Linked DNA regions of Rubrivirga marina. The protein of the gene in region 2 interacts with the protein of the main gene of each other region in a pairwise test. Links are inferred from orthologs where the notes say so. Each region holds a gene or a part of one and is shown on either strand. Other genes may lie near its edges.

The links. Proteins that work in one complex are often made in the same cells at the same time.
Region 1: the proteins of secD (region 2) and pheT interact in binary tests that used the Escherichia coli proteins (3 or more experiments, as listed by UniProt). The link is inferred for Rubrivirga marina from one-to-one orthologs.

Annotation. Positions count from the first base shown.
Region 1 is NZ_MQWD01000001.1:1,004,616-1,008,534, forward strand. What follows is about bases 51-3,181. They hold pheT (phenylalanine--tRNA ligase subunit beta), read right to left. Parts: upstream 2,842-3,181; coding sequence 259-2,841; downstream 51-258. Other genes in these bases: BSZ37_RS03980 (hypothetical protein), read right to left, coding at 51-163; pheS (phenylalanine--tRNA ligase subunit alpha), read right to left, coding at 2,854-3,181. Also shown: more of BSZ37_RS03980, read right to left, coding at 1-50; more of pheS, read right to left, coding at 3,182-3,909.
Region 2 is NZ_MQWD01000001.1:3,195,878-3,200,306, forward strand. Bases 937-3,898 are described here. They hold secD (protein translocase subunit SecD), read right to left. Parts: upstream 3,415-3,898; coding sequence 1,459-3,414; downstream 937-1,458. Other genes in these bases: secF (protein translocase subunit SecF), read right to left, coding at 937-1,370; BSZ37_RS13515 (hypothetical protein), read right to left, coding at 3,525-3,898. In the rest of the region: BSZ37_RS13500 (STAS domain-containing protein), read right to left, coding at 1-341; more of secF, read right to left, coding at 438-936; more of BSZ37_RS13515, read right to left, coding at 3,899-4,001; BSZ37_RS13520 (DUF427 domain-containing protein), read right to left, coding at 4,109-4,390. UniProt on the Escherichia coli protein: Part of the Sec protein translocase complex. Interacts with the SecYEG preprotein conducting channel. SecDF uses the proton motive force (PMF) to complete protein translocation after the ATP-dependent function of SecA.

The DNA.
Region 1 (3,919 bases), 2.2 Mb from region 2 along the record:
GGATCTCGAGGAGCCGCTTGGCGAGCGCCGCGTTCTCCGACCGGAGCCGCTCGATCTCACGCACAGCCGCGTCCACGCGGTCGCGGAGATGGCTCAGCGACCGCCACTCGGGCCGAGGGTCGGGACGACCCGGCTCGGCCTCGGACGGGGCGGTGGGCTCCATGCGGGCAGGCGGTAGGAGGTCAAGATAGACACGAACCGTTCCGGGGGATCCCCCATCCGCCGGCTATGCACTTGTTGATCAGGCCGTAACGGCCGCTAGGACCGGAGCGTGGCACCGTGCTGACTCTCCAGCGCCTTCACGATCCGCCGCACACGGCCGTCGACCTCCTGGTCGCGGAGCGTCTTGTCGGCCCCGAAGCGGAGCGCGACGGCGAGGCTTTTCTGGCCCCCCGCCACGCCCTCGCCGCGGTACACGTCGAACACGCGGACGTCCTGGAGGAGCGGCTTGCCGGACTGGCGGATCGTGTCGAGGAGCGGCCCGGCCGCCTGCGCCTCGGGGATCATGAGGGCGAGGTCGCGCTCGACCGTCGGGAAGCGCGAGATGGGTTGGTAGCGCGCCGGCTCGTCGCGGTCGGCGAGGCGCGCGAGCGCGTCCCAGTCGAGCTCGGCGACGAAGAGGGGCTCCTGGAGCTCGGCCGCGTCGCCGACCCCGTCTGCGAGGCGGCCGAGGCTGCCGAGGCGGACGTCGCCGAGGTGGAGGTCGAGGGCGTAGGCCGTGAGGCCCTCCGGCGCCGGCCGCGGCGTCTCCGTCACCCCGTCGATGCCGAGGTCGGCGAGGACGTCCGTCACGACGCCTTTGAGATCGTAGACATCGGCGGCGCGGGCGGGGCCGTTCCAGGTCGCCGGCGTCTCGCCGCTCATCCCGAGCACGAGCGACGTGTGCTCGTGGTAGCCCTCGACGAGGTCCGTCGCGGCGTGGGACTGGCGGTAGACGTGGCCGGCCTCGAACAGGCGGAGGGCGCCAGCGCCGCGCGCCTGGTTGTAGCTCGCGACGGCCACGAGGCCGGGCAGCAGCGACGGCCGCATGGCCGCCATCTCCTGCGAGATCGGGTTGAGCGTCTCGACCGGGCCGCCCTCGCGGCCCGTCCACGCGGCGTCGGCGAAGGCCTCGGCGGTGGGCTTCGGGACCAGCGAGTTGGTGTACAGCTCGCGGAAGCCGAGCGCGGCGAGCCGCCGCCGCACGCGGGCCAGCAGCCGGGCCGACGGCGTGTCCGAGGCGGGCACGAGCGGGACCGGCGTCGAGGCCGGCGTGGGCAGGTGGTCGTAGCCCCACAGCCGCGCGACCTCCTCGATCACGTCGACCTCGCGCTCCACGTCGGGGCGGAACGGCGGGATCGTGACGCGAAGGCCGGCGTCGGCGGCCTCCCTGGCCGCGGCCTCGACGCCCTCCTCGCGCATGGCCGCCTCGGCGAACGCGTCGAGGCGGCCGGCCTCGGCGTCGCTCACCTCGAACCCGATGGCTCCAAGGAGCCGGACGATCTCGTCCTCGGGGACCTCCACGCCGAGCACCGCCGCCACGCGCGACGGGCGGAGCGTGACGGTCCGCGCCTCGTACGGGGTCGGGTGCTCGTCGATCAGGCCGGGCACGACGGTTCCGCCGGCGACCTCCGCCAGCAGTTGGGCCGCGCGGGCGGCGGCGCGCGCCTGGCCCGTCGGGTCGACGCCGCGTTCGAAGCGGTAGCTCGCGTCGGTCTGCAGCCCGAGCGCCTTCGACGTTTTGCGGATGCGCGACGGGTCGAAGTAGGCGCTCTCGATCAGCACGTCGGTCGTGGATCCGCTCACCTCCGAGTTGGCCCCGCCCATCACGCCGGCGACGGCGACCGGCTTCTCGTGGTCGCAGACGAGGACGGTGCCCGCCGGCACCTTGCGCTCCTGGTCGTCGAGCGTCGTCACGACCTCGCCCGCCTCGGCGGCGCGGATGACGAGGCCGCCGCCCTCCAGAAGGTTCAGGTCGAAGGCGTGGAGCGGCTGGCCAAGCTCGTGGAGGACGTAGTTCGTCACGTCCACGACGTTGTTGATCGAGCGGACGCCGATCGCCTCCAGCCGCTCGCGCATCCAGTCCGGCGACGGCCTGACGGTGATGCCGCGCACGACCATGGCGACGAGCCGGTGGCAGCCCTCGGCGTCCTCGATCCGGATCGATGCCTGCGAGGCGGCCTCGCCGCCCGCCTCGGGGACATCCACCTTGGGTAGTGTGAGCGGCTGGTCGGTGAGCGCCGCCACGTCGCGGGCGACGCCGACGTGCGAGGTCGCGTCCGGCCGGTTCGGCGTGATGGCGATGTCGAGGACCGTGTCGCCCGGAAGCGCGTCGCGCTGCCGGAGGTAGTCGGCGAAGTCCTGCCCGACGGCCGCGTCCTCGTCGAGGACCATGATCCCATCGTGGCTGTCGCCGACGCCCAACTCGTCCTCGGCGCAGATCATCCCGTTCGAGACCTCGCCGCGGATTTTGCCCTTCTTGATCGTGACCGGCTCCAGCTGAGACGGGTCCTTCCGCGACGGCAGCATCAACTCCGTGCCGACGGTCGCGACCGGCACCTTCTGCCCGGCGGCTACGTTGGGCGCGCCGCACACGATCTGGACCGTTTGGCTGCGCCGACCTTCCGGTTCACCCGCCTCGGGCGCGGCGTCGCCGAGGTCGACGTCGCAGACGCGGAGCCGGTCGGCGTTGGGGTGCGCGCGGACGGACACGACGTGCCCAACGACGACGCCGTCGAGCGACGGCCCGCCCGTCGTGACCTCCTCGACCTCGAGGCCGGTCATCGTCAGGAGCTCCGCGAGGGCGTCGGGCGCGAGCCCGTGCTTGACGTAGTCGGAGAGCCAGTTGAGGCTGATGTTCATCGTCGAGGCGGTTTAGAACTGCTTCAGGAAGCGGACGTCGTTCTCGTAGAGGAGCCGGATGTCATCGATGCCGTGGCGGAGCATGGCCATCCGCTCGACGCCCATCCCGAAGGCGTAGCCCGTGTAGCGCTCCGAGTCCACGCCGACGTTCTCGAGCACGTTCGGGTCGACCATGCCGGAGCCGAGGATCTCCATCCAGCGCCCGCCGCCCGGGAGGCTCTCGTCGGCCCACCACACGTCGACCTCGGCGCTCGGCTCGGTGAACGGGAAGAAGGACGGGCGGAACCGCATCTTCGCCTCGCGCGCCGGCCCGTCGGAGGCGCCGAAGAGCGCCTTCGCGAACGCCGTCAGCATCGCCTTGAGGTCGGCGAACGAAACGCCCTCGTCGACGACGAGGCCCTCGACCTGGTGGAACAGGCAGTAGCTCTTGTACGAGATGGCCTCGTTCCGGAACACGCGGCCCGGCGCGATCACGCGGATCGGCGGTTTCTGGCGCTCCATCACGCGCACCTGGACCGGCGACGTGTGCGTGCGGAGGAGGACGCCGCGGCCCTCGGGCGGAGGCGGTTCGAGGAAGAACGTGTCCTGCATGTCCCGCGCCGGGTGGTCGGGCGGGAAGTTGAGCGCCGAGAAGTTGTGCCAGTCGTCCTCGATCTCCGGCCCACGCGCGACGGCGAAGCCGAACGACTGGAAGATGGCCTGGATGTCCTCCAGCGTCTGCGTCAACACGTGCAGACTCCCGCGCTCGACCGGCGCCGGGACGCGGCCGGGCAGCGTGAGGTCGAGGTCGGTCGCGCCGGCCTCGGTGTCACCGGCGAGGGCCTCGGTCGCGGCGTCGAGGCGGGCCTGGGCGGCCTGCTTCAGCGCGTTGAGCCGCTGGCCCACGGCCCGGCGCTCCTCGGGCGGGACGGTCCCGATCTTCGAGAACAGGTCCGTGATCACCCCGGCCTTCCGGCCGAGGAAGCGAACGCGGTAGGCCTCCGCCTCGTCGTCGGTGGTGAGCGGGAGCGTGTCGATCTCGGCCTGGACGGCCTCGATCTCGGCGTCGAGCGTCGTCGTCTCGGACATGGCGCGGGGG
Region 2 (4,429 bases):
TAGTCCTTGAACGAGGCGACGGCGGCGTCGACGGAGTCGAAGCGCTGGAAGACGCCGTCGAGCTGGGTGACCTGGAGGATGGCGAGGACGCGCTCGGCGACGGCGGAGAGGCGGAGGTCCCCGCCCGTGTTGCGGGCCGACGTGAGGGCGCCGACGAGCATGCCGAGGCCGGACGAGTTCATGAACCGGACGCCGGACAGGTCGACGACGGCCTTGAGGGGTCCGTCCCCGCGCGCCTCGGCGAGCGCGTCGTGGAGGGCCGAGCCGTCGGGGCCGCCGAGGACGTCGCCGTCGAGGGTGAGGACGGCGACGCCGTTCTGACTGGTGCTCTGGATCTGCATGAAAGGGAGAGGGGCGGGCCGCCCAAGCTACGGGCGCCCGCCCCTCCCGACGGCCCCGCGGGGCCGCCCGTTCCGTGAAGCGTGGGGCGGCGGGGGTTACGCGCTCGCCGTCACCACGCGCCGGGCCGGCGCGTACTTCTCACGCAGCGCCACGACGATCGGGCTCGCCACGAAGATCGACGAGTACGTCCCGACCCCGATGCCCACGAGGAGCGCCAGCGAGAAGCCCTTGAGGACCTCGCCGCCGATGAGGAACAGGATGAGCACCGCGAGGAGCGTCGTGCCCGACGTGAGGACCGTCCGCGACAGCGTCGTGTTGATCGCGCGGTTGGCCGTCTCGGCGTACGGCTCCGTCTTGAAGAGGAGCGCGTACTCGCGGATTCGGTCGAACACGACCACCGTGTCGTTGATCGAGTAGCCGACGATCGTGAGCAGCGCCGCAATGATGACCTGGTCGATCTGGAGCGAGAACGGGGTCAGGTTGTGGAACAACGCGAACAGCCCGAGCACGATGATCACGTCGTGAGCCAGCGTCAGGACGGCCGCCACGGCGTAGCGCCAGTCGAACCGGACGAAGATGTAGAGCAGGATCACGAAGAGGGCGCCGAGCACGAGCACGATCGCCTTCTCCTTGAGGTCGGAGGCGATCCGGGGCCCCACGGAGTACGTCCCCTCGATCTCCGGGTTGGAGCCGGCGAACGCGCTCGACAGCGTGTTGACGACCGACGTCCGGAGCGCGTCGGCGTCGCCGCCGGCGGCCGTCCGAACGATCAGGGTCTCGGGGTTGCCGAACTCCTTGACCTCGTAGATCTCGCCGGTCGCGTCGCCGAGGGCGGAGGCGGCCTGCGTCGAGGGGATGGCGGTGTCGGTGCCGACGATGAACTCGGTGCCGCCCTTGAAGTCGATCCCGGCCTCGAGACCGGGGTAGATGAGGGAGACCACGGCGACCAGGAGCAGGATGCCCGAGATGATGTAGCTCGACCGGAAGCTGCTCAGGAAGTCGAAGTGGGTGTTTTCGAAGATGCGCATGTCAGTGTTGGATTCAGGGTACGTGGTACGAGGTACGGGGCGGGCGCGACGCGGGGTGAGACCCCGAGCGCGCACCCAGTACCCTGACTCAGCCGAAGGCGACGTTGACGCCGCGCTCCTGGACGAGGTAGTCGATGATGAGGCGGGTCACGACGAGGGCCGTGAACAGCGACGTGAGGATGCCCGCCATCAGCGTCACGGCGAAGCCCTGGATCGGCCCGACGCCGAACGAGAACAGGATCACGCCGATCAGGAACGTCGTGATGTTGGCGTCGGCGATGGCCGAGAGGGCCTTGGAGAAGCCGCCGTCGACGGCCGCCTTGAGCGTCTTGCCGCTCTCCATCTCCTCCCGGATGCGCTCGAAGATGAGCACGTTGGCGTCGACCGCCATGCCGATCGTGAGGAGGATGCCGGCCATACCCGGCAGCGTCAGCGTGGCGCCGAAGCTGGCGAGGACGCCGAAGATGAACAGTACGTTCAGCAGGAGCGCCACGTTGGCCACGAGGCCCGCGCCGCGGTAGTAGATGGCCATGAACACGCACACGAGCACGAGGCCCACGAGCAGCGCCCGCGTGCCGGCCTTGATCGAGGCCTCGCCCAGGCTCGGCCCGACCGTCCGCTCCTCCACGATCGAGACCGGGGCCGGGAGCGCGCCCGACTTGAGGACGGTCACGATGTCGTCGACCTCCTGGCGGCTGAAGTTGCCCGTGATCTGCGTCCGCCCGTTCGGGATCCGCTCGTTGATCGTCGGGAACGTGTAGACGAGGTCGTCGAGGACGATGACGACGGGCTTGCCGCGGTTGGCGCCCGTGATCTGGCTCCACCGGCTCGCGCCGACGCCGTCCATCGTGATCGAGACCTGCGGGGCGTTCGTGTACGGGTCGAAGTCCGGGCCCGCGTCCGTGATCACCTCGCCCTGGAGCTCGACGCGCTGGTTGACGGCCACGAGGTAGTGGACGCCGTCGCCGTCGGCCGTCACGCCGGCGTCGGGGCCGGCCGTGAACAGGAACTCGACGCCCGGCGGGATGAGCCGGGCCGCGCCCGGCGCCGCGAGGAGCCGCGAGACCTCGGCCGTGTCGCTCTCGGCGACCTGCCCGACGATCGGCGAGTTCGACGACGGGTCGACCTGGATCCGCTGGAGGACGGCCGCGAGCGGGTTGCCGCCGGCCTCCTCGGACGGGTCGGCCCCGGCCGTGATGTCCCCGAGGTCGAGGACGTCGGCCGAGTCGGCGTCGCTGTCGGCGGTCGAGTCGGCCGAGGCGACCTGCGTGGCCGTCGTGTCGGCGTCGGCGGTCGCCGTCGGGTCCGCCTCGGCGTCCTCGCCGCCGTCCTCGTAGTAGGCGAACAGGTTGGCCGCGGCCTGCTGGACCTCGGCCGTCGGCGGCGTGAGGTGGAACGTGAGGCGGGCCGTGCCCTTCAGCAGCTCGCGGACGCGCTCCTCGTCGTCGACGCCCGGCAGCTCGACCACGATGCGGGACGTGCCCTGGCGCTGGATGAGCGGCTCGGTCACGCCGAACCGGTCGATCCGCTGCCGGATGATCTCCTCCGCGCGGACGAGCGCCTCCTCGACCTCCTCCTGGAGGTACGCCACGACGGCGTCGTTCTCGGAGCGGGCCGTGATGTCGGCGTCGGCGTTGCGGAAGTAGCGGGCCAGGCGCGTGCCGGGCCGCTCGGCCTCGACGGCGTTGGCGAAGAGCGTGACGAAGTTCTCGTCGGAGGTCACGGCCTGCTCGCTGGCCGCCGTGAGCGCGGCGTCGAACGTGTCGTCGGTCCGGTTGCCGGCCAGCTCGCGGAGGAGCGCGCCGGTCCCGACCTCGAGCGTCACGTGCATGCCGCCCTGGAGGTCGAGCCCGAGCTTGAGGGCCTCCTCCGACGTGGCCTGGAGGTCGTCCGCGTTCTCAGCCTCGTAGGCCTCGCGCTCGGCGGGGTCCATGGACGCGAGGTCGCGGTTGTTGAGGGAGTTCTGAATCGTCGGGAAGAGCTGCCACAGGGAGATGACGAGCAGCGCGCCGACGGCGAATAGCTTGAAGCCGTTGCCTTGCATAGGGATCGGGCGCCCATACGGACGCCGGGTTGGGTCTGGAGACACGCTCGTCCCCTTCGGACGAGCGCAAAAGCGAAAGTCGGATCGGGTCGGCCGTGAGGCCGGCGGCGCTAGGGCGCGCGCGGGCGCGACGACGGCGCCAGCGGGCGCGGCGGCGCGAGGTCGGCGGCCTCGGCGATCTCACCGACGGCCGCGATCGGGGCGACGACATCGGCGGCTGCGCCCAGAGCGGCCGCGGACGTCGAGGCGGGCGTGGCTAGCTTGGACGAGACGAACGCCTCGTCGTGGGCCGGCGGGAGGACGCCCGACATCGACGACTGGCCCAGCAGGTGGACCAGCGCCTCGACCGACACGTCGCCGACGGCGGCGGCGTAGGCCTCGGCGAAGACGACGAGCGGATCGGTACCGGCCTCGGCGTCGTGCGCCGCAGCGAGGGCGAGCTCGAACGCCTCTGCGTCGTCGATGACGACGGCCAGCGACGGCGCCCCGCCCTGTGCCCCCACGGCGGGCACCAACGGCACACCCAGCGCCGCGACGAGGGTCGCGGCGACGAGACGGCGGACAAAAGCGAGACGGTACGGGCGCACGGTGCCGAAGGCGACAGCGTGCAAACTAACGCAGGCCCCGTCCGGGCCGGGGTTCCCCCGGTGGGGAGTTCGCGGGAACTCCGTTCGCGAGACCTTCGACGACGGGCCTACGGGGTGACGTCGACGCCCTTCCAGAACGCCACGTGGTCCCGGATCTGGGCCGCCGCGTCCTTCGGCTCGCGGTAGATCCAGGCCGCCTTCTGGTTCACCTCGCCGTCTACGACCACGTCGAAGTAGCCGGCCGTCCCCTTCCACGGGCAAACCGACGTGTGGTCGGACTCACGGAGGTACTGCCGATCGAGTGCCGCTGGCGGGAAGTAGTGGTTGCCTTCCACCACGACGGTGTCGTCACTCTCGGCGATCGTGGCGCCGTTCCAGATGGCTTTCATGGGTCGCAGTTCGCTCGGGGGAGAGGGTCTCGACACCGG